DNA from 3 places in the Geobacillus sp. FSL K6-3411 genome. Region 2 is predicted to be linked to each of the others. Evidence: predicted binding sites of a transcription regulator. Region 2 holds the regulator's gene; each other region holds the start of a gene.
What was found. Region 2 encodes CtsR, which represses protease genes until heat stress. Its sites were predicted from a motif close to ATGGTCAATAAAGGTCAAACA; they were not measured.
Positions count from the first base shown of each region.

Region 1: the regulator CtsR is predicted to act here: its motif matches at 3,870-3,890, upstream of clpB (ATP-dependent chaperone ClpB).
Region 3: the regulator CtsR is predicted to act here: its motif matches at 4,154-4,174, upstream of NSQ22_RS05090 (ATP-dependent Clp protease ATP-binding subunit).

Region 1 is NZ_CP150187.1:830,162-836,920, forward strand. Features, by position in the region: gene NSQ22_RS04205 (carbamoyl phosphate synthase large subunit) at 1-2,467, shown strand, start outside; gene argF (ornithine carbamoyltransferase) at 2,464-3,402, shown strand; gene NSQ22_RS04215 (YjzC family protein) at 3,616-3,795, shown strand; gene clpB (ATP-dependent chaperone ClpB) at 3,902-6,487, shown strand; gene NSQ22_RS04225 (TetR/AcrR family transcriptional regulator) at 6,665-6,759, shown strand, end outside.
Region 2 is NZ_CP150187.1:91,565-98,323, reverse strand. Features, by position in the region: gene clpC (ATP-dependent protease ATP-binding subunit ClpC) at 3-2,438, opposite strand; gene NSQ22_RS00520 (protein arginine kinase) at 2,435-3,526, opposite strand; gene NSQ22_RS00515 (UvrB/UvrC motif-containing protein) at 3,531-4,079, opposite strand; gene ctsR (transcriptional regulator CtsR) at 4,094-4,555, opposite strand; rRNA gene rrf (5S ribosomal RNA) at 4,841-4,957, opposite strand; rRNA gene NSQ22_RS00500 (23S ribosomal RNA) at 5,057-6,759, opposite strand, start outside.
Region 3 is NZ_CP150187.1:997,783-1,004,541, forward strand. Features, by position in the region: gene NSQ22_RS05080 (ABC transporter permease) at 1-925, shown strand, start outside; gene NSQ22_RS05085 (TetR/AcrR family transcriptional regulator) at 937-1,590, shown strand; gene NSQ22_RS05090 (ATP-dependent Clp protease ATP-binding subunit) at 1,957-4,092, opposite strand; gene NSQ22_RS05095 (FixH family protein) at 4,377-5,120, shown strand; gene NSQ22_RS05100 (membrane protein) at 5,232-6,269, shown strand; gene NSQ22_RS05105 (hypothetical protein) at 6,348-6,536, shown strand; gene NSQ22_RS05110 (spore germination protein) at 6,632-6,759, shown strand, end outside.

The DNA.
Region 1 (6,759 bases), 740 kb from region 2:
GCGAGATCAGTCAAATACGTGCATTACGGTTTGCAATATGGAAAACGTCGATCCGGTCGGTGTCCATACGGGCGACTCGATCGTCGTCGCGCCGTCGCAGACGCTGACGGATGAAGAGTACCAAATGCTCCGCTCGTCAGCAGTGAAAATCATTTCAGCGTTAGGTATCATCGGCGGCTGCAACATTCAGTTCGCCCTTGATCCAAATAGCAAACAATATTACTTAATCGAGGTGAATCCGCGCGTCAGCCGTTCGTCGGCGCTTGCGTCAAAAGCGACCGGCTACCCAATTGCTCGCATCGCAGCCAAGCTGGCTGTTGGCTATACGCTCGCCGAGCTCATCAACCCGGTGACGAAAACAACGTACGCCAGTTTTGAGCCCGCATTGGATTATGTCGTTGTCAAGTTTCCGCGCCTGCCGTTTGACAAGTTTCCGCATGCCGACCGGAAGCTCGGCACGCAGATGAAAGCCACCGGAGAAGTAATGGCGATCGATCGCAATATGGAACGGGCGTTCCAAAAAGCGGTTCAGTCGCTTGAGGGCAAAAATAATGGATTGTTTTTGTCGGAACTTTCGGCAAAAACGAATGACGAACTAAAACAGCTGCTCGTCAATAAAGACGACCGCCGCTTTTTCGCCATTTTGGAACTGCTTCGTCGCGGTGTGACGGTCGAAACCATTCATGAGTGGACGAAAATTGACCGTTTCTTCCTTTGTACATTTGAACGGCTCGTTGCGCTCGAAAAGCAGGCGGCAGCCGTTACGCTCGATACGATCGATGAAACGATGTTCCGTTTCTTAAAAGAAAAAGGGGCAAGCGATGCTTTTTTGGCCGAAACGTGGAGCGTAACCGAGCTTGAGGTGCGCAACAAGCGGAAAGAACTTGGCATCGTGCCGTCATACAAAATGGTCGATACGTGCGCAGCCGAGTTCCATTCGGAAACGGATTATTATTATTCCGCGTATTTCGGCGAAGATGAGCGAAAACAAGCAAGTGGCAAAGAAAAAGTGCTGATCATCGGCGCGGGGCCGATTCGTATTGGCCAAGGGATTGAGTTCGATTACAGCTCCGTCCATAGCGTGTTCGCTTTGCAAAAGGAAGGCTATGAGACGATCATGATCAACAACAACCCGGAAACGGTGTCGACCGACTTTGCCATTGCTGACCGCTTGTATTTTGAGCCGTTGACATTAGAGAGTGTCCTCGATGTCATTGAAGCGGAACAAATCCAACATGTGATCGTTCAATTCGGCGGTCAGACGGCGATCAATTTAGTGAAAGGACTCGAAGAAGCAGGGGTACGGCTGCTTGGTGTCACCTACGATATCATCGATCAGCTTGAAGATCGCGACCGCTTTTACCAGCTGCTTGAAGAGCTCGACATTCCGCATGTGCCCGGTCTGATGGCGAACGATGCTGAAGAGCTCGTAGCCAAGGCGGCGGAGATCGGTTACCCGGTGCTGCTTCGTCCATCTTATGTGATCGGCGGCCGCGGCATGTTTATCATCCGGAGCGAGGCGCAGCTCGCTGCATTGATCGAACAAGGTGAGTTGACATACCCGATTTTGATCGATGCGTATTTGGACGGAAAAGAGGCGGAAGCGGATATCGTGACAGACGGGACGGACATTTTGCTTCCGACGATTATCGAACATGTCGAAAAAGCCGGCGTTCATTCCGGTGACAGCTACGCTTGGCTGCCGGCGCAGACGCTCACCGAGGAAGAAAGAGCCAACATCGTCGACTATGCGAGGCGGATCGCCAAAAAGCTTGGTTTTAAAGGAATCATGAATATTCAATACGTTATTGCTGACGGAAACGTATATGTGCTTGAAGTGAATCCACGCGCCAGCCGGACAGTGCCGATCGTCAGTAAAACGACTGGCGTGCCGCTTGCGCAAATTGCGACAAAGTTATTGCTTGGGAAATCACTTGTCGACATTCCAGGCGGAAAAATGAGCGGATTGACGGTTATGCCATACGTCGTCTTGAAATATCCGGTCTTTTCAACTTACAAGCTGCCAGGAGTTGACCCAACGGTTGGGCCGGAGATGAAGTCAACCGGAGAAGGCATCAGCATTGCCATGACGAAAGAAGAAGCAGCGTACAAGGCGTTTTATGCCTATTTGCAAAAGAAAGCGAATGCGAATGAGCTATATGTTATCGGCGACATCGACGCGGAGCTGGCGGCGGAGATTGAAACGAAACAGCTGAATATCGTTACGGATGTTTCATTTGCCGACTGGGTGAAACGCGACGGAGCGCTGGCAGTGATCGACTTGCGCAAGGAGGAAGGCGAGGCGCCGAAACGGATGGCTGCGTTGTCCCAACAATTACTCGTCTTCACGGAGCGTGAAACGCTCGATCTCTTTTTACAGGCGCTCACTGTAGGTCAGCTCGATGTACAGCCGATCAGCGGTTGGATTAAAAAGAAAAAACAGGCAGAACAGGCGGTGATCGCATGAATACAGTGATGTCATTAAAAGGGAGAGACTTTTTAACGCTTCTTGATTTTTCTACAGAAGAGATTTTTGACTTGCTGGCGTTAGCAGGCGACCTAAAAGCAAAGCAAAAAGCCGGCATGCCGTATACGCCGCTTGCCGGCAAAACGATGGCGATGATTTTTGAAAAACCATCGACGCGCACGCGCGTATCGTTTGAAGTCGGCATGATTCAACTTGGCGGCAGTGCGCTTTATTTAAACAGCAACGACTTGCAGCTCGGTCGCGGTGAAACGATCGCCGATACGGCTCGCGTCCTGTCGCAATACGTCGATGTCATTATGATCCGGACATTTGCCCACCAAAAAGTCGAAGAGTTGGCCGAATACGCATCGATTCCGGTCATCAATGGCTTGACGGACGACGATCATCCGTGCCAGGCACTGGCGGATTTGCTGACGATTTATGAAGTGAAGAAAACGTTCCAAGGTATCAAGCTCGCTTATGTCGGGGATGGCAACAATGTTGCCAACGCACTCTTGGCGGCTGCGGCGAAAGTCGGCATGGATGTGGCCATCGCTTGTCCACCGGGTTATGAGCCGAAGGCAGCTTATGTAGAAGCGGCGCGCCAAATCGGGGAAAAAACAGGCGCGGCGGTCACAGTGACGCACGACCCGCTCGAGGCGGTGGCGGGAGCGGATGCGATTTATACGGACGTCTGGACGAGCATGGGACAGGAGAGTGAGAGTGATGAGCGGCTGCAAGTATTTCAGCCATATCAAGTAAATGAAGCGCTCGTTAAAGCAGCGAAACCGGACTATATATTTTTGCATTGCTTACCAGCCCATCGCGGCGAGGAAGTGACGGCCGGTGTCATGGATGGTCCGAATTCGATGGTCTTTGAGCAGGCCGGCAATCGTCTTCATGCACAAAAAGCGATTTTAGTGTCGGTTTTATAATGGAAAGAACGGTGTCCTGCCAAGTGTGGTGGGACATCTTTTTTACTCGGGGCGGCGCAACTGATGATTTTCGGAGGTAATGGAACGATTACAGGCAAAGCAACCCACTGTGCTTGCTGTCTCCTGTCTAACAAGTCATCATTTTCCTTCTTATGAATCGCGGCGAAACGGGGAATGATAACAAATGCAATCGAAGCAAGGGGGATGAAACAAATGGGCCAACCGCGCCATTTTAAACCTGGGGATAAAGCTCCGAACAACGGTGTTTACATTGAAATCGGCGAAACAGGTGACAATGTAAAAAATCCGAAAAAGCTGAAACTAAAAGCCGGCGATACGTTCCCGGAAACGTCGAATCATAACCGGCATTGGACATATTTGCGCAAACCTTAATGTGCGAAAAAAGCCATTCCGTTTTGGAGTGGCTTTTGATTTGCCGTGCGCCGTGCAATCCGCTATAATGATTTATAGTCAAAGAAGGTCAAATGGAGGGAACGGCATGGACGCAAGCCGTTTGACAGAAAAACTGCAAGAAGCGCTCATGGCGGCGCAGTCGCTCGCCAAAGAACGCCATCATCAACAGCTTGATGTTGAGCATCTTCTGAGCGCGCTGCTTGAACAAGAAGGTGGCTTGGCGCCGCGGCTGCTGGAGCTTTCCGGTGCCGATCGGAACAAGGTAGTCGGTTTTCTAAACGAACAGCTTCGTCATAAGCCGGAAGTGCACGGGACGGAGGGGCAGCTATACATTGCCCCGGCGTTGGCGCGGCTGCTTGACGAAGCAGAAGCCGAAGCGAAACGAATGCAAGATGAATACGTGTCGGTCGAGCATGTGCTGCTCGCTTTGCCGTCCGGCGCCGAGCATATCGCCCGGCGTCTGGCGTCGTTTGGGTTGACACGTGAAGCGCTGTTGACAGCATTGACAAAAGTAAGGGGGAATCAACGCGTGACAAGTCCGCATCCGGAAGCGACGTATGAGGCGTTGACAAAATATGGGCGCGATTTAGTCGCCGAAGTGAAGGCGGGAAAAATCGACCCGGTGATTGGCCGTGACAGTGAAATTCGTCGCGTGATTCGCATTTTGTCACGGAAAACGAAAAACAATCCAGTGCTGATCGGCGAACCGGGCGTTGGGAAAACGGCCATTGTTGAAGGGCTCGCCCAGCGCATCGTCCGCAAAGACGTTCCGGAAGGGCTGAAAGACAAAACGATTTTCGCGCTTGATATGAGCGCGCTTGTTGCCGGGGCGAAGTTTCGCGGCGAATTTGAGGAGCGGCTGAAGGCGGTACTGAACGAAATCAAAAAAAGCGATGGCCGTATCATTTTGTTTATTGATGAGCTACATACGATTGTTGGTGCCGGTAAGGCAGAAGGGGCGATCGACGCCGGCAATATGTTGAAGCCGATGCTCGCCCGCGGCGAACTGCGCTGCATCGGGGCAACGACGCTGGATGAATATCGACAATATATTGAAAAAGACCCAGCGCTCGAGCGCCGTTTCCAGCAAGTGCTCGTCGAAGAGCCGAGCGTTGAAGATACGATTTCGATTTTGCGTGGATTAAAAGAACGGTACGAAGTGCACCATGGCGTGAAAATTCACGACCGTGCGCTCGTCGCGGCCGCAGTATTGTCTGACCGTTACATTTCCGACCGCTTTTTGCCTGATAAAGCGATTGATTTGGTCGATGAAGCGTGCGCAACGATCCGCACGGAAATGGAATCGATGCCGTCCGAGCTCGATGAGGTGATGCGCCGCGTCATGCAGCTTGAAATCGAAGAGGCTGCCTTAAGCAAAGAAACAGATGAGGCAAGTCGGACACGGCTTGAGGCGCTGCAAAATGAACTTGCTAACTTGCGCGAGAGAGCGAATGCCATGAAAGCAAAATGGCAACAAGAAAAAGAGGCGCTCGATCGTGTCCGCCGCGTGCGCGAGGAGCTCGAACGGGCCAAGCGCGAGCTTGAAGAAGCAGAAAACGACTACGATTTAAACAAAGCGGCTGAATTGCGCCATGGACGCATCCCGCAGCTTGAGAAACAACTGAAGCAGCTCGAGCAGGAAGCAAGCGGCCAAGGAGAAGGAAAGCTGTTGCGCGAGGAAGTGACGGAAGAAGAAATCGCCGAAATTGTTTCACGTTGGACTGGCATTCCACTCACCCGCCTTGTGGAAGGGGAAAGAGAGAAGCTGCTTCGTCTCCATGAATTGCTGCACGAGCGGGTCATCGGCCAAGACGAGGCGGTCGAACTTGTCGCTGATGCCGTCTTGCGGGCGCGAGCGGGCATTAAAGACCCGAATCGCCCGATCGGTTCGTTTCTTTTTCTCGGCCCGACCGGTGTCGGCAAAACAGAGCTCGCCAAAACGCTCGCCGAAGCGCTGTTTGACAGTGAAGAGCAGCTAATTCGTCTTGACATGTCCGAGTATATGGAAAAGCATGCCGTTTCCCGCCTGATCGGGGCGCCGCCTGGTTATGTCGGCTACGAGGAAGGCGGCCAGCTGACAGAGGCGGTGCGGCGCAAGCCATATTCCGTTTTGCTGCTTGATGAAATCGAAAAAGCGCACCCGGACGTGTTTAATCTTTTGCTGCAGCTGTTGGATGATGGACGGCTCACTGACTCGCAAGGACGGACCGTCGATTTTAAAAACACGGTCGTCATTATGACGTCTAACATCGGCTCGCCGCTCTTATTAGAAAGCCGCAACGGCGAAATCGAAGAAGAGACACGGAAACAGGTGCTTGATCAACTGCGCGCCCATTTCCGCCCCGAGTTTTTAAACCGGATCGATGATGTCGTCTTGTTTAAGCCGCTGTCAACGAATGAGGTCAAAGGCATCGTCGCTAAGTTTGCCCGCGAATTGTCGCGTCGTTTGGCCGATCGGCATATTGAGCTCGTGCTGACGGAAGAAGCGAAACAGCATATCGCCGAAGCCGGCTTTGATCCGGTATACGGCGCCCGCCCCTTGAAGCGGTTTATGCAAAAGCAGATTGAAACCCCGCTTGCCAAAGAGTTGATCGCCGGGCGGGTGAAAGATTACAGCACTGTCACGGTCGATGTCGAAAACGGCCAGCTTGTGATCCGTCCGTCCGCGTAAAAACGTTTTTAGGCGAAGGGGCTATATCACTGACGGGAGAGATGGTTTCTTTTGACGGCAACGAAAAATGGTGCGGCGGTCCAAAAGGTGTCCCGATATAGTGTTCGGGGCACCTTTCTTTTCTTTCACCGATCGTCAAGGGTATAATGAAAAGAAAAAAGAAAGGAGAGTGCTTGGTTGGCGCGGGAACGAAAAATTTCGCTGAATGAGCTGTTTGCCCAAACGAAACAACTTCTCCTTGAACACGGATATGAAGGATTTACGTTTGGCTT
Region 2 (6,759 bases):
CTTTACACGACCGCCTGTTTCGACAACACGACAAATTCTCCATCTTTCACATCGACAGCAACTTTTTGACCTTTGGCGATCGTGCCTTTTAATAATTCTTCGGACAAACGGTCTTCAATATGTTTTTGCAAGGCGCGGCGCAGCGGACGGGCACCGTATTCCAGATCAAACCCTTCGGCAGCAATTTTCTCAATCGCTGCTTCAGTCAGTTCAAGATCGATATCTTGTTCCTTCAGCCGCTTCACAAGCGTATCAGCCATCAAGCGGACAATTTGTTTCAGATGGTCTTTTTCAAGTGAATGGAAGACGATGATTTCGTCGATCCGGTTCAAAAACTCCGGACGGAACGCTTTTTTCAGTTCATCCATCACTTTGCTTTTCATGTCCTTATATTGTTGGTTCCCATCTTGAATATTAAAGCCGACGTACTTGTTCCGTTTCAGCGCATCAGCACCAACATTGGACGTCATAATGATAATCGTATTGCGGAAGTCGACTGTCCGCCCTTTCGAGTCAGTCAACCGCCCGTCTTCTAATACTTGCAGCAAAATGTTAAATACGTCTGGGTGCGCTTTTTCCATTTCATCCAACAGAACGACCGAGTACGGCTTGCGACGCACTTTTTCTGTCAGCTGGCCGCCTTCTTCGTAGCCGACATACCCTGGCGGCGAACCGATGAGCCGCGATGTCGAGTGTTTTTCCATATACTCGGACATATCGATGCGGATCAGGGCGTCTTCATCGCCAAACATGGCTTCTGCCAATGCACGGGCCAATTCTGTTTTCCCGACACCTGTCGGACCGAGGAAAATAAACGAACCGATCGGGCGTTTCGGGTCTTTCAAACCGGCCCGGGCACGGCGCACGGCTTTTGCAACCGCTTTGACCGCCTCGTCTTGGCCGACAACGCGCGCATGCAAAATTTCTTCAAGCTTGAGCAACCGCTCCGTTTCCGTCTCAGCGAGTTTCGATACCGGAATGCCGGTCCAACTTGAGACAACTGCAGCAATATCTTCAACTGTCACCTCAGAATTTTCTTGACCTTGCTTTTCTTTCCATGCCCGTTTTGTTTCCTCGAGCTCTTCGCGCAACCGTTGTTCCATATCACGCAACGAGGCTGCTTTTTCAAACTCTTGGCTTTGTACGGCCGCGTCTTTTTCTTTCCGCACTTCCTCGAGCTTTTGCTCCAGCTCTTTCAGTTTCGGCGGCGCCGTGAACGAGCGGAGGCGCACTTTTGAGCAAGCTTCATCAATTAAGTCGATCGCTTTATCCGGCAGAAAACGGTCGGTAATGTAACGGTCCGACAGTTTGACCGCCTGCACGATCGCCTCATCGGAAATCGAGACGCGATGGTGCGCTTCATAACGGTCGCGCAGCCCTTTTAAAATTTGGATCGATTCTTCCACAGTTGGCTCATCGACATGAATCGGCTGGAAACGGCGCTCAAGCGCGGCATCTTTCTCGATATATTTCCGATACTCATCAAGCGTCGTCGCTCCAATGCATTGCAGTTCGCCACGTGCCAACGCTGGTTTTAAAATGTTCGATGCATCGATCGCTCCTTCGGCTCCGCCAGCGCCGATTAGCGTATGGAGCTCATCGATGAACAAAATGATGTTGCCTGCTTGGCGAATCTCATCCATCACTTTTTTCAACCGATCCTCAAACTCGCCACGGTATTTCGTCCCGGCCACAACTGTACCCATATCGAGCGTCATGACCCGCTTGTCGCGCAACGTTTCCGGCACCTCGTTATTGACAATTTGTTGAGCCAATCCTTCGGCGATCGCTGTTTTCCCGACACCCGGTTCACCGATCAGCACCGGGTTGTTTTTCGTCCGTCGGCTCAACACTTCAATAACGCGCTGGATTTCTTTGCTCCGGCCAATGACCGGATCAAGCCGCCCTTCACGGGCGATCGCCGTTAAATCACGGGCGAGGCTGTCAAGCGTCGGCGTGTTTACATGCGAGGCACCTCCACCACCATGGCCCGATACTGATTCATTGCTGCCGAGCAGCTGCAATACTTGTTGGCGCGCCTTGTTCAAGCTCACCCCTAAGTTGTTTAACACGCGGGCGGCCACTCCTTCGCCCTCGCGGATCAATCCAAGCAAAATATGTTCCGTGCCGACGTACGAATGACCGAGCTTCCGCGCTTCATCCATTGACAGCTCGATCACTTTCTTCGCCCGCGGTGTGTAGTGAATCGTATGTGATACCTCGTTCCCGCGGCCAATGAGCGATTCCACTTCTTTCTGAATTTTATCTGGACCAAGGCCAAGCGCCATAAGCGCTTTAGCGGCGATTCCTTCTCCTTCGCGGATCAACCCGAGCAAAATGTGCTCTGTGCCAATATTGTTATGGCCAAGGCGAATGGCTTCTTCCTGTGCCAACGCCAATACCTTTTGCGCCCGTTCCGTAAATCTGCCGAACATCATCGTTCATCACCCTCCATCTTTCTTCGTTCTTCCATCTTTAAGCGTTCCCGAATTAATGCCGCCCGGCGGACATCCCGTTCCTCGGGGCGGAGTGCCCCACCAGCATATTGCTGTAAAAAACCTGGCTGCGTCAAAATCATTAGCTCATTTAAGATGTTGCGCGAGACGTTTTTGATATATCCTAAATCGATCCCTAAACGCACATCTGACAAACATTGCGCCGCTTCTTTCGACTCGATGACGCGGCAGTTAGCCAATATGCCGTATGAGCGGAACACCTTGTCTTCTAATTGTATGCCCAAAGTTTTCACTAATGCCTGACGGGCCGCTCTTTCTTGGGCAATCAGCTGTTGGACGATCGTATGCAAATCAGCGATAATGTCCTCCTCCGACTTTCCAAGCGTGAGCTGGTTAGAAATCTGGAAAATATTACCCAACGCCTCGCTTCCTTCCCCGTATGTCCCACGGACGACAAGCCCGAGCTGATTGATGGCAGGGATAATGCGGTTGATCTGTTGAGTCAATACGAGCGCCGGAAGATGCATCATCACAGACGCCCGAAGTCCTGTCCCAACATTTGTAGGGCAACTTGTTAAGTAACCAAGCCGCTCATCGAAAGCATAGTTGACATGTCCTTCAATCCAGTCGTCCAATTCGCTCGCCGCCTCAAGCGCCTCAGCAAGCTGCAGCCCTGGAAATAAGCATTGGATGCGGATATGATCCTCTTCATTGATCATAATGCTAATTTCCTCATTTTCTGAGAGCAGACAGGCACCAAATGGAGAGTCTTCCGCCAAATGTGGGCTAATTAAGTGCTTTTCTACTAATACCCGTTTTTCAATCGGTTGAAGCTCCGACATTTTCAACAGCTCAAAACGGCCTGCCCCCCCGTATGAACGGTAGGCAAACGTCCGCTCAAACAGAGCAACGATTTGCATTGCCTCCTCGCTGCTAAACAGCGTTGGAAAGCGGAAATCAACAATATTGCGAGCTAACCGGATGCGACTGCTCAAAACAATGTCCGAATCGGGTCCTTCTTGGCTCATCCAAGCGCTGACCGCCGTATTGAAAAACTTCTCAAACGACATACCGCTACATATCCCCCTCTCCGCGTTGGCGAAGTTCATCCTCTAAAGAGCGGATTTGGTCGCGCACTTCGGCTGCCCGTTCAAATTCCTCACGGGCGACTAGCTCTTGGAGCTTTTGCTTCAGCACAGCAAGTTGCTTGCGTAAATGGAGAACGCCGCCTTTCCGCTTCGGAATTTTCCCTGAATGGGCGTTATTTCCGCTATGAAGCCGTTTCAAAATCGGCGGCAAGTAGCGGGCAAACGTCCGGTAACAGTCAGCGCAGCCGAATCGTCCGATTTGCGTGAACTGATGATACGTCATTTTGCATGTCTCACATTGAAGCAAATCGGGATTTGGAAACGCATTGGCCGTCATCTCTTTCATTGGAGCTTGAAAATTGAGCAGTCCTGCTAACAAGTTATTGAGCGAAAAGTCATCATTACCGTAGAGCATAAACATGTGGCCATGCTCTTTGGAGCATTGTTCACAAAGATGGAATTCCGTTTTTTCACCGTTGACAATTTTCGTAAAGTGCATCGTTGCTGGTCGCTGCTTGCATTCTTGGCAAATCAACGCTTCCCCCTCCCCTACTTATACTTCAGCGACGTCAACATCGCCTTTAACATGCGCGCCCGCAATTCATCACGCTCAGGCAAGCCAATGTATAAGACAGAGCGATCCATCACGCTTAACATTATTTTCGCTTCCCGCTCCGAAATTACCTTTTCTTCAACAAGACGTTTTACTACATCTTCAGCATTCGATTGGCTAATGCGATGGCCAACGAGCTCAAGCAGTTGGTCAATAAGATGAGCCTCACTTTTCGTCTTCACTTTCATAATGCGGATATACCCGCCGCCACCGCGCTTACTCTCGACGATATACCCTCTCTCAAGAGTAAACCTCGTATTAATGACATAGTTAATTTGCGATGGGACACATTGAAATTTATTCGCAATCTCGCTCCGTTTAATTTCAACGATATCTTGGTCGCTCATATTGAGTACTTGCTTTAAATATTGCTCAATAATGTCGGAAATGTTTGGCACTCTACCTCCCACCTTCCTCACAATCAACCTGCTTAGCGATGAAACCAGCTGCCATCTTGTACTAGAAGACCTATAGGGAGAAACCGGCATCATCGCCTTCTTGTTGACTTTGACTATATTTGACCTTGTTTTTACTATATAATGTATTACGAAAAATTGCAAGAGTTACCGGAGAAGTCAAACTAACTATAGAATATCCGTTTTTTTGGCTGACGAAACATCAGGCAGCTGATAAACGAAAAAGCACGCCTTTTTTCCTAATGAAAAAGACGTGCTTTTTGTTTGGCCTAGCAGCGACCTACTCTTGCAGGGGCGCTGGCCCCAACTACCATCGGCGCTGGAGAGCTTAACTTCCGTGTTCGGGATGGGAACGGGTGTTTCCTCTCCGCTATCACCACTAGGCAATATGAAGTTGTGGGATCATTCCCTCAAAACTAGATAACCGTTTAGTGGGAAGAAGCCTCCGCTTTTCGTACTGTCTAGCTCCGGCCGCCACTTTTCTAGGTTAAGCCCTCGATCGATTAGTATCCGTCAGCTCCACGTGTCGCCACGCTTCCACCTCGGACCTATCGACCTCGTCATCTTCGAGGGATCTTACTCGCCTAACGCGATGGGAAATCTCATCTTGAGGGGGGCTTCACGCTTAGATGCTTTCAGCGCTTATCCCTTCCGCACATAGCTACCCAGCGGTGCCCCTGGCGGGACAACTGGTACACCAGCGGTGCGTCCATCCCGGTCCTCTCGTACTAAGGACAGCTCCTCTCAAATTTCCTACGCCCACGACGGATAGGGACCGAACTGTCTCACGACGTTCTGAACCCAGCTCGCGTACCGCTTTAATGGGCGAACAGCCCAACCCTTGGGACCGACTACAGCCCCAGGATGCGATGAGCCGACATCGAGGTGCCAAACCTCCCCGTCGATGTGGACTCTTGGGGGAGATCAGCCTGTTATCCCCGGGGTAGCTTTTATCCGTTGAGCGATGGCCCTTCCATGCGGAACCACCGGATCACTAAGCCCGACTTTCGTCCCTGCTCGACCTGTCCGTCTCGCAGTCAAGCTCCCTTGTGCCTTTGCACTCTCCGAATGATTTCCAACCATTCTGAGGGAACCTTTGGGCGCCTCCGTTACCTTTTGGGAGGCGACCGCCCCAGTCAAACTGCCCACCTGACACTGTCTCCCACCCCGATAAGGGGTGCGGGTTAGAATTTCAATACCGCCAGGGTGGTATCCCACCGACGCCTCCACCGAAGCTGGCGCTCCGGCTTCCCTGGCTCCCACCTATCCTGTACAAGCGATACCAAAATTCCATATCAGGCTGCAGTAAAGCTCCACGGGGTCTTTCCGTCCTGTCGCGGGTAACCTGCATCTTCACAGGTAGTATAATTTCACCGGGTCTCTCGTTGAGACAGTGCCCAAGTCGTTACACCTTTCGTGCGGGTCGGAACTTACCCGACAAGGAATTTCGCTACCTTAGGACCGTTATAGTTACGGCCGCCGTTTACTGGGGCTTCGGTTCGCACCTTCGCTTGCGCTAAGCGCTCCCCTTAACCTTCCAGCACCGGGCAGGTGTCAGCCCCTATACTTCGCCTTTCGGCTTCGCAGAGACCTGTGTTTTTGATAAACAGTCGCTTGGGCCTTTTCACTGCGGCTCTTCGGGGCTCATCACCCCAAAGAGCACCCCTTCTCCCGAAGTTACGGGGTCATTTTGCCGAGTTCCTTAACGAGAGTTCTCCCGCGCGCCTTAGGATTCTCTCCTCGCCTACCTGTGTCGGTTTGCGGTACGGGCACCTCTTCCCTCGCTAGAGGCTTTTCTTGGCAGTGTGGAATCAGGGACTTCCGGATCAAATCCGTCGCCATCACAGCTCAGCCTTTACGGCCAGCGGATTTGCCTACTGGCCAGCCTTACTGCTTGGACAGGCTCTTCCAGCCGCCTGCTCACCCTATCCTCCTGCGTCCCCCCATCGCTCAAACGGGAAGGAGGTGGTACAGGAATCTCAACCTGTTGTCCATCACCTACGCCTTTCGGCCTCGGCTTAGGTCCCGACTAACCCTGAGCGGACGAACCTTCCTCAGGAACCCTTAGGCTTTCGGCGCAGAGGATTCTCACCTCTGTTTTCGCTACTCATACCGGCATTCTCACTTCTAAGCGCTCCACCAGTCCTTCCGGTCTGGCTTCGATGCCCTTAGAACGCTCCCCTACC
Region 3 (6,759 bases), 910 kb from region 2:
AATGGATTTCGTGTTTAATGGCGAAGAATACACACCGGTGATTGCTGTCAGCGACAACGTGCCTGATGCAGTTGTTGACAAGCTGAAAGAAGCGGGAGCGAACGTGAAAGAGCTGTCGGCAAAACAAGCGCGAAAACAACTGGACGATCAAGAGATTGACGCATGGCTTAACATGAACGGAAGCGCTCCGCACATTACGCTCGAAGGAAGCGACCCGACCGCCAATCAGGCGGCGCTGGCCACGGTGCAAAAGGCGTTCCAGTCGATGGTGCCCACCCCCTCATTTCAACTGAAAACAACGTATTGGCACGGGTCAAGCGACATGGCGTCTTTCGATTATTTCGGTCCAGTGTTGATTGGTGTTTTCATCTTCTTTTTCGTCTTTTTGATTGCCGGGGTGTCATTTTTGCGTGAGCGGACGAACGGGACGCTCGAGCGGCTCATGGCGACGCCACTGCGGCGCTGGGAGATAGTCGCCGGTTATATGATCGGATTTGGGCTGTTTACGACCGTTCAAGCCAGCTTGATTTCGTGGTTTGCTATTGATGTGCTTGACATGATGATGGAAGGTTCATTCGGGTATGTGCTGATTATTACGTTTTTGCTAGCGATGACGGCGCTTGCACTTGGGATGCTGTTATCAGCGTTTGCCAACAGCGAGCTGCAAATGATGCAGTTTATCCCGCTTGTTGTTATTCCGCAAGTGTTTTTCTCTGGTTTGTTCAACCTTGATACAATGGAAGAATGGCTGCGTTCACTGAGTGTCGTCATGCCGCTTACGTACGGGGCAAACGCGTTGCGCGACATTATGGTGCGCGGCCAAGGATGGAGTACGATCGCTGCTGACATATACGTGCTGCTTGGGTTTACGGTGTTGTTTATGGTATTAAATGTAGTAGCGTTGAAAAAATATCGCAAGCTGTAAGGGGTAGAACAATGAGCGAGCATTCATGGATTCACGAGCTGCTGCAAATAGATGGAACAAAAGAAAAGTTCAGCGAAAAGCAATTAAAAATTTTGGAAGCTGCCGTCGAAATGTTTGCCGAGAAAGGGTATGCGGCGACTTCGACGAGCGAAATTGCCAAAAAGGCCGGGGTGGCGGAAGGAACGATCTTCCGCCATTATAAGACAAAAAAGGACTTGTTGTTAGCCATCGTCACGCCGACATTATTTAAGTCTGTTGCTCCGTTTTTAGCGAAAGAATTTGTCCGTGAAGTGTTTGACAACGAATATGAGACGTACGAACAGTTTTTGCGTACGTTGTTATCGAATCGCTACGCTTTTGTGAAAAAATATTTGCCGGCGATTCGTATACTTTGGCAGGAAGTAGCGTTTCATTCTGAAATTAAACAATGCTTTCGACACGTGTTTACAGAGCATGTGTATCCGAAATTTGCCCGCATTGTCCGCCATTTTCAAGAAAAAGGGGAGTTGGCCGAGCTCCCTGTTGATTCTGTCATCCGTTTGACGATCACATCGTTTGCCGGTTTTTTAGCTACCCGTTTTCTTTTTTTGCCGGAGCATCATTGGGACGATGAGGCCGAGATGGAACGGACGATCCGCGTGTTGATGAACGGTCTGCGGCGCTAGACAGCCGGCTTCCGCATGAGAAGCCGGCTTAGCCTTGTTCTTCCACATAGTGGAGGAGGACTTCTAAAAACGGTTTGAAATCATTTAATAATGGCTTAAAGTTCAACGGTGGGGAGTCATGGACGGCGATGTTACGGAATCCGACTGACTATTTGCTGATGGAACGAGAGAGCATTCGATATTTTTAAGCAAAACGAACGCATCACGGTTATGCTGTGGCGGAGCGTATGAAGGTTGGGTACACAATCCCTCAATTCAAAACCTTTTAGGAGTGAAGAAGAGGTAGTTGACTACAATTTTTATAGATGTAATGTGCAAAAAACCGTCTCACCTTGAAAACGAGGTGAGACGGTGTTCACAAGATGGTTATGATGCGATTTGCGCTACAATGGCGCCGTCGTTGACGTCGACGCGGATCGTGTGCACCGGTTGGTTCGCGTCAAGCAGGCAGTCAGCGATGTTGTCTTCGACATGTTCTTGAATGACGCGGCGGAGCGGACGGGCGCCGAAGGCTGGATGATAGCCGAGTTCGGCCAGTTTTTCTTTCGCCGCTTCGGTCACTTTGAGTTCGATGCCTTGTTCGCGCATCGCTGTTTTGACGTCATCGAGCATCAAGTCGACAATTTGAAGCAAATGCGCTTTTTCAAGCGGCTTGAACTCGATAATGGCGTCGAAGCGGTTTAAGAATTCCGGCTTGAAGTAGGCGCTCAGAGAGTCGAGAATGCTTGAAGCGCCACCGCTTTGTTTTTCAAAGCCGACGGTGATTTTTTTGTCGGTTACACCAGCGTTGCTTGTTGCGATGATGACTGTGTCTTTGAAGCTGACGGTGCGGCCTTGACTGTCGGTCAAGCGGCCGTCTTCTAAAATTTGCAGGAAGATGTGCTGAACATCCGGGTGCGCTTTTTCAATCTCGTCAAGCAAGATGATGCTGTATGGATTGCGGCGCACTTTCTCCGTCAGCTGGCCGGCTTCTTCAAAGCCGACATAGCCTGGCGGCGAGCCGATCAGTTTTGAGACCGAATGTTTTTCCATGTATTCACTCATATCAAGGCGTATCATGCTATCTTTTGTGCCGAACAGCTCCTCGGCGAGCGTTTTGGCAAGCTCCGTTTTCCCGACGCCGGTCGGACCGACGAACAAGAACGAACCGACTGGGCGGTGTTTCGCTTTCAAGCCGGCGCGGCTGCGACGAATCGCTTTGGCGACTTTTTTCACTGCTTCTGCTTGGCCGATCACTTTTTTCGCCAAATTGTCTTCAAGATGTTTCATTTTTTCTTTTTCATCAGCTTGCAGCTTGCCGACCGGGATGCCTGTTTTGTCAGCGATGATCCGCTCGATGTCGGCGACATCCACAACAGGGTGCTCTTGGGTGACGCCTTGTTCGAGTTGTTTCTCAAGCTTCAGCTCTTCATCGCGCAGTTTTGCCGCCAGTTCATAGTTTTCTTCTTTAGCTGCTTGATCCTTTTCTTTCGCGATTTGCATCAACCGCTCTTGCAATTGTTTCTCATCGGTCGGTCCGAGACGCAAGTTCGCTTTCGAGCCGGCTTCATCAAGCAAATCGATCGCCTTATCCGGGAGGAAGCGGTCTTGGATATAGCGGTGCGCAAGTTTGACGCACGCTTCGATCGCTTCATCCGTATAGCGGACATGATGGAATTGTTCGTATTTTGGCTGGATGCCTCTTAAGATGGCAATTGCTTCGTCAACGGTCGGCTCGTGGACGATGACCGGTTGGAAACGGCGCTCAAGGGCGGCGTCTTTTTCAATTTGCCGGTATTCTTTCAATGTTGTCGCCCCGACGACTTGCAGCTCACCACGGGCGAGCGCCGGCTTCAAAATGTTGCCGGCGTCCATCGACCCTTCGGCAGCGCCGGCACCGACGAGCAGATGAATTTCGTCGATGAACAAGATGATGTTTTTCCGCTCTTGCAGTTCGGTGATGAGCCGTTTCATCCGCTCTTCAAATTGACCGCGGATGCCGGTGTTGGCGACGAGCGATGCAACATCAAGCAAGTACACTTCTTTGTTCAACAGTTTTTCTGGCACTTGCCCTTCGCCAATCTTCAGAGCAAGCCCTTCGACGATGGCTGTTTTTCCGACGCCCGGCTCTCCGATCAAAACCGGGTTGTTTTTGTTGCGGCGGTTTAAAATTTCAATGACACGTGCGATTTCTTTGTCGCGGCCGATGACTGGGTCAATCAAGCCCGCCTTAGCCATTTGTGTCAAGTTGCGGCCGAATTGATCCAAAAATCCACCGCCGTGGCGCTGCGGACGTTTGGCTGCTGTTTCTGGTCCGACTGCTTGAGCGTTGGCCGTCGCAAAGTGGTCGGTGAACCAGTCATCGAATGAAAACGGCGAAAAGCCGAAGTTTATCGGAATCGACAATTGTTGTTTTTGCTTTTCATAGCATGTATGGCAAAGATGAAGTTGTTTTTTCTCACCGTTCCATTGTAAGTTGACAAACACTGTTGCTTCCCGTTGTTGGCATGCTTGACAACGCATAAGGCATACCTCCTTTTTTACGGTTTGACTTTGACTTTCTTTGACTTTCTGATTTTATTATACTTTGACCTTTTTTGACTTTCAAGTATTTTTTACAAAAAAATTGTTATCATGATGAAATGTTTTTGAAAAAATGGTGAATACTAATGTAGGTGCGATAAAACTATGATAAAGTGAAAAACAGAAAAAAGTAGAAGGTGCTTGTGGCTGGCGCTTGCAGCGGGGGAGATGGGGAGACCTGTTTATACTATTTATAAAGCTATGAAAGAAGGAGAAGGATGAGAATGAGAAGACGTCTGTTTTTCGTGATGGTCGCGGTGCTTACCGCTATCATCATCGCAGCTTGCTCGAACAACAACGAACAAGCGGAAACGCCGGCGATGCTTGAAGTGAAAATGGATGTGCCGGATCACATCGATGTGAACAAGCCGACGAAGCTCGCCTGTGTGGTGACATATGGCGGCGAAAAAGTCGAGGATGCAAGCGAAGTGAAATTTGAAGTATGGAAACATGGGAATGGCGATCGGGAAATGCTGGAAGCGAAGCATGATGGCAATGGGCGTTATTCGGTGACGAAAACGTTCACGGAAGCGGGAACGTATTCTGTTGTTGCCCATGTGACAGCTCGTGACATGCATAATATGCCGAAACAAGATATCGTGGTTGGGAATCCGGAACAGGCCTCAGCTGCAGGGTCAAGCTCTGATGATCAAGCAAATAAGGAAGAAGGCCATCATCACGGCAGTGATGTTTCCATGTCATTATCTTCCCATTCGTTCGAAGCTGGAAAGCCGGTGACGTTAGGGGTTCGGATCACGAAAGATGGAAAGGCGCTCACGAACGCCACCGTTCGTTTTGAAATTTGGCAGGCGGAGAATAAGCACGAATTTATCGATGCGAGCGAAAAAGGAAATGGCGAATATGAGGCAGTGGCCACGTTTGCGAACAAAGGGACGTACTCGGTAAAAGTGCACGTCGAAGCAAGCGCACTGCATGAACATCAAGTGAAACAAGTGACCGTCAACTGATGAAGGATGCCAAAGAAAGGCATCCTTTTTTCTTCCCTTTCGTCTTTCTTGTCCACGTTAGACATATATATAGCAATAAACAGCGGACAAGAGAGAAGGAGAGGGCAGACAATGCATGGGAAGGAATGGTTGGAGGCTTGGCAAATCGCCGCTGTCTATATCGGTACGGTCATTGGTGCGGGGTTTGCGACCGGCCGGGAAATTATCGAATTTTTCACCCAGTACGGAGCAGTAGGGACAGTCGGTGTAGCCGTGAGTGGCCTCTTGTTTACATGGGGCGGCATGCGCCTGATGGTGATGGCACGCCGTATCGGGGCGTCATCGTACGATGAACTGAACCGGTATTTATTCGGGAGGATGGTAAGTCCGTTCGTGACGCTTGTCATGACGGTCATGCTCGCTGGGGTGACGGCGGTGATGATCGCCGGAGCGGGGGCGGTGTTTGAAGAACAGCTTGGCTGGGCGCGGCAGACAGGTGTTGCGCTGACCCTCGTTTTGGCGTTTGTCATTATGTTATTTGACCGCAAAGGCCTATTTGGCATCAATGTGTTTGTGGTGCCGATGATCATGTTGTTCAGTGTGGTCGTCTTCATTAAGACGGTGATGGCCGGGGAGCTGTGCCGCCCGGACATGGTAGCGGCGGACTATTCTTTGAAGGCGGTATTGTCGCCGTTTTCGTATGCGGCGTTTAATTTGGCAATGGCTCAAGCCGTACTCGTCCCTGTCGCCTGTGAGGCAACAAACGAACGGGCGGTAAAGAGGGGGGCGCTTTTAGGCGGGATCGTGCTGACCGTTTTGTTGCTGCTGAATCATACGGTGCTGTTGTCGTTTCCGCACAAGAACGGGTATGATATTCCAATGGCAGAGGTCGTCCATACGTTTTTTGCCGTTTTGTATTGGTTTTATGTTTTTGTCATTTACGGAGAAATTTTTACATCGATTATTGGCGGTCTATTCGGACTTGAACGGCAAGTGCGCATTTGGGTGCCGCTCCGCGGAAAATGGCTTGCCGTATTGCTTGTCTCACTATTTATGGCTGTGAGTCCGTTTCGCTACGGGGAGCTGCTGTCGTTTATTTATCCGCTATTTGGCTATATCAGTCTCGTCTTGTTATGGCTTCTTTGGCGACGGCAGCTGCCGCGTCAATAAATAAGCCCTTTCGTCTCCGGCGATTCCCTGTTTCAGGGGGGGAGGTGAAAGGGCCTCAATTTTTTAGCAACGCTCTTTTTGAAAAAAGAGATTGGCGTGTTGATTGGAAAATCTCTCATCAACGCAACGTCATGGGCGAAAGCGGGCGATCATCGTTTCCAAATCGCGCGACGCCGCAGTGTTTCCGCTGTTTCCATCACTTTTTTCAATGCCTGTCTCGCCCGTCGTCGTTTCGCCAGCTCACTCGTTTGTGGATTCCCCTTTTAGAATATTCTGTCTAATCAATGAGGAATGTGAGGAATGCATAAAAATGTTCTCACATTGGAAGACTATGCCGTAAACGGAAAGGCGAGGGGATAGCCGTGAGCTTTTTATCATTTTTCAAAAAGAAAAAGCATCCGTCACAGCTAACAATGCCGCAATTATGGGAAAAGCTCCGGCGATCCAGTGATTTTGTCGAAGTGTCGTTTGTGGTTGGACGCAAGGAGCT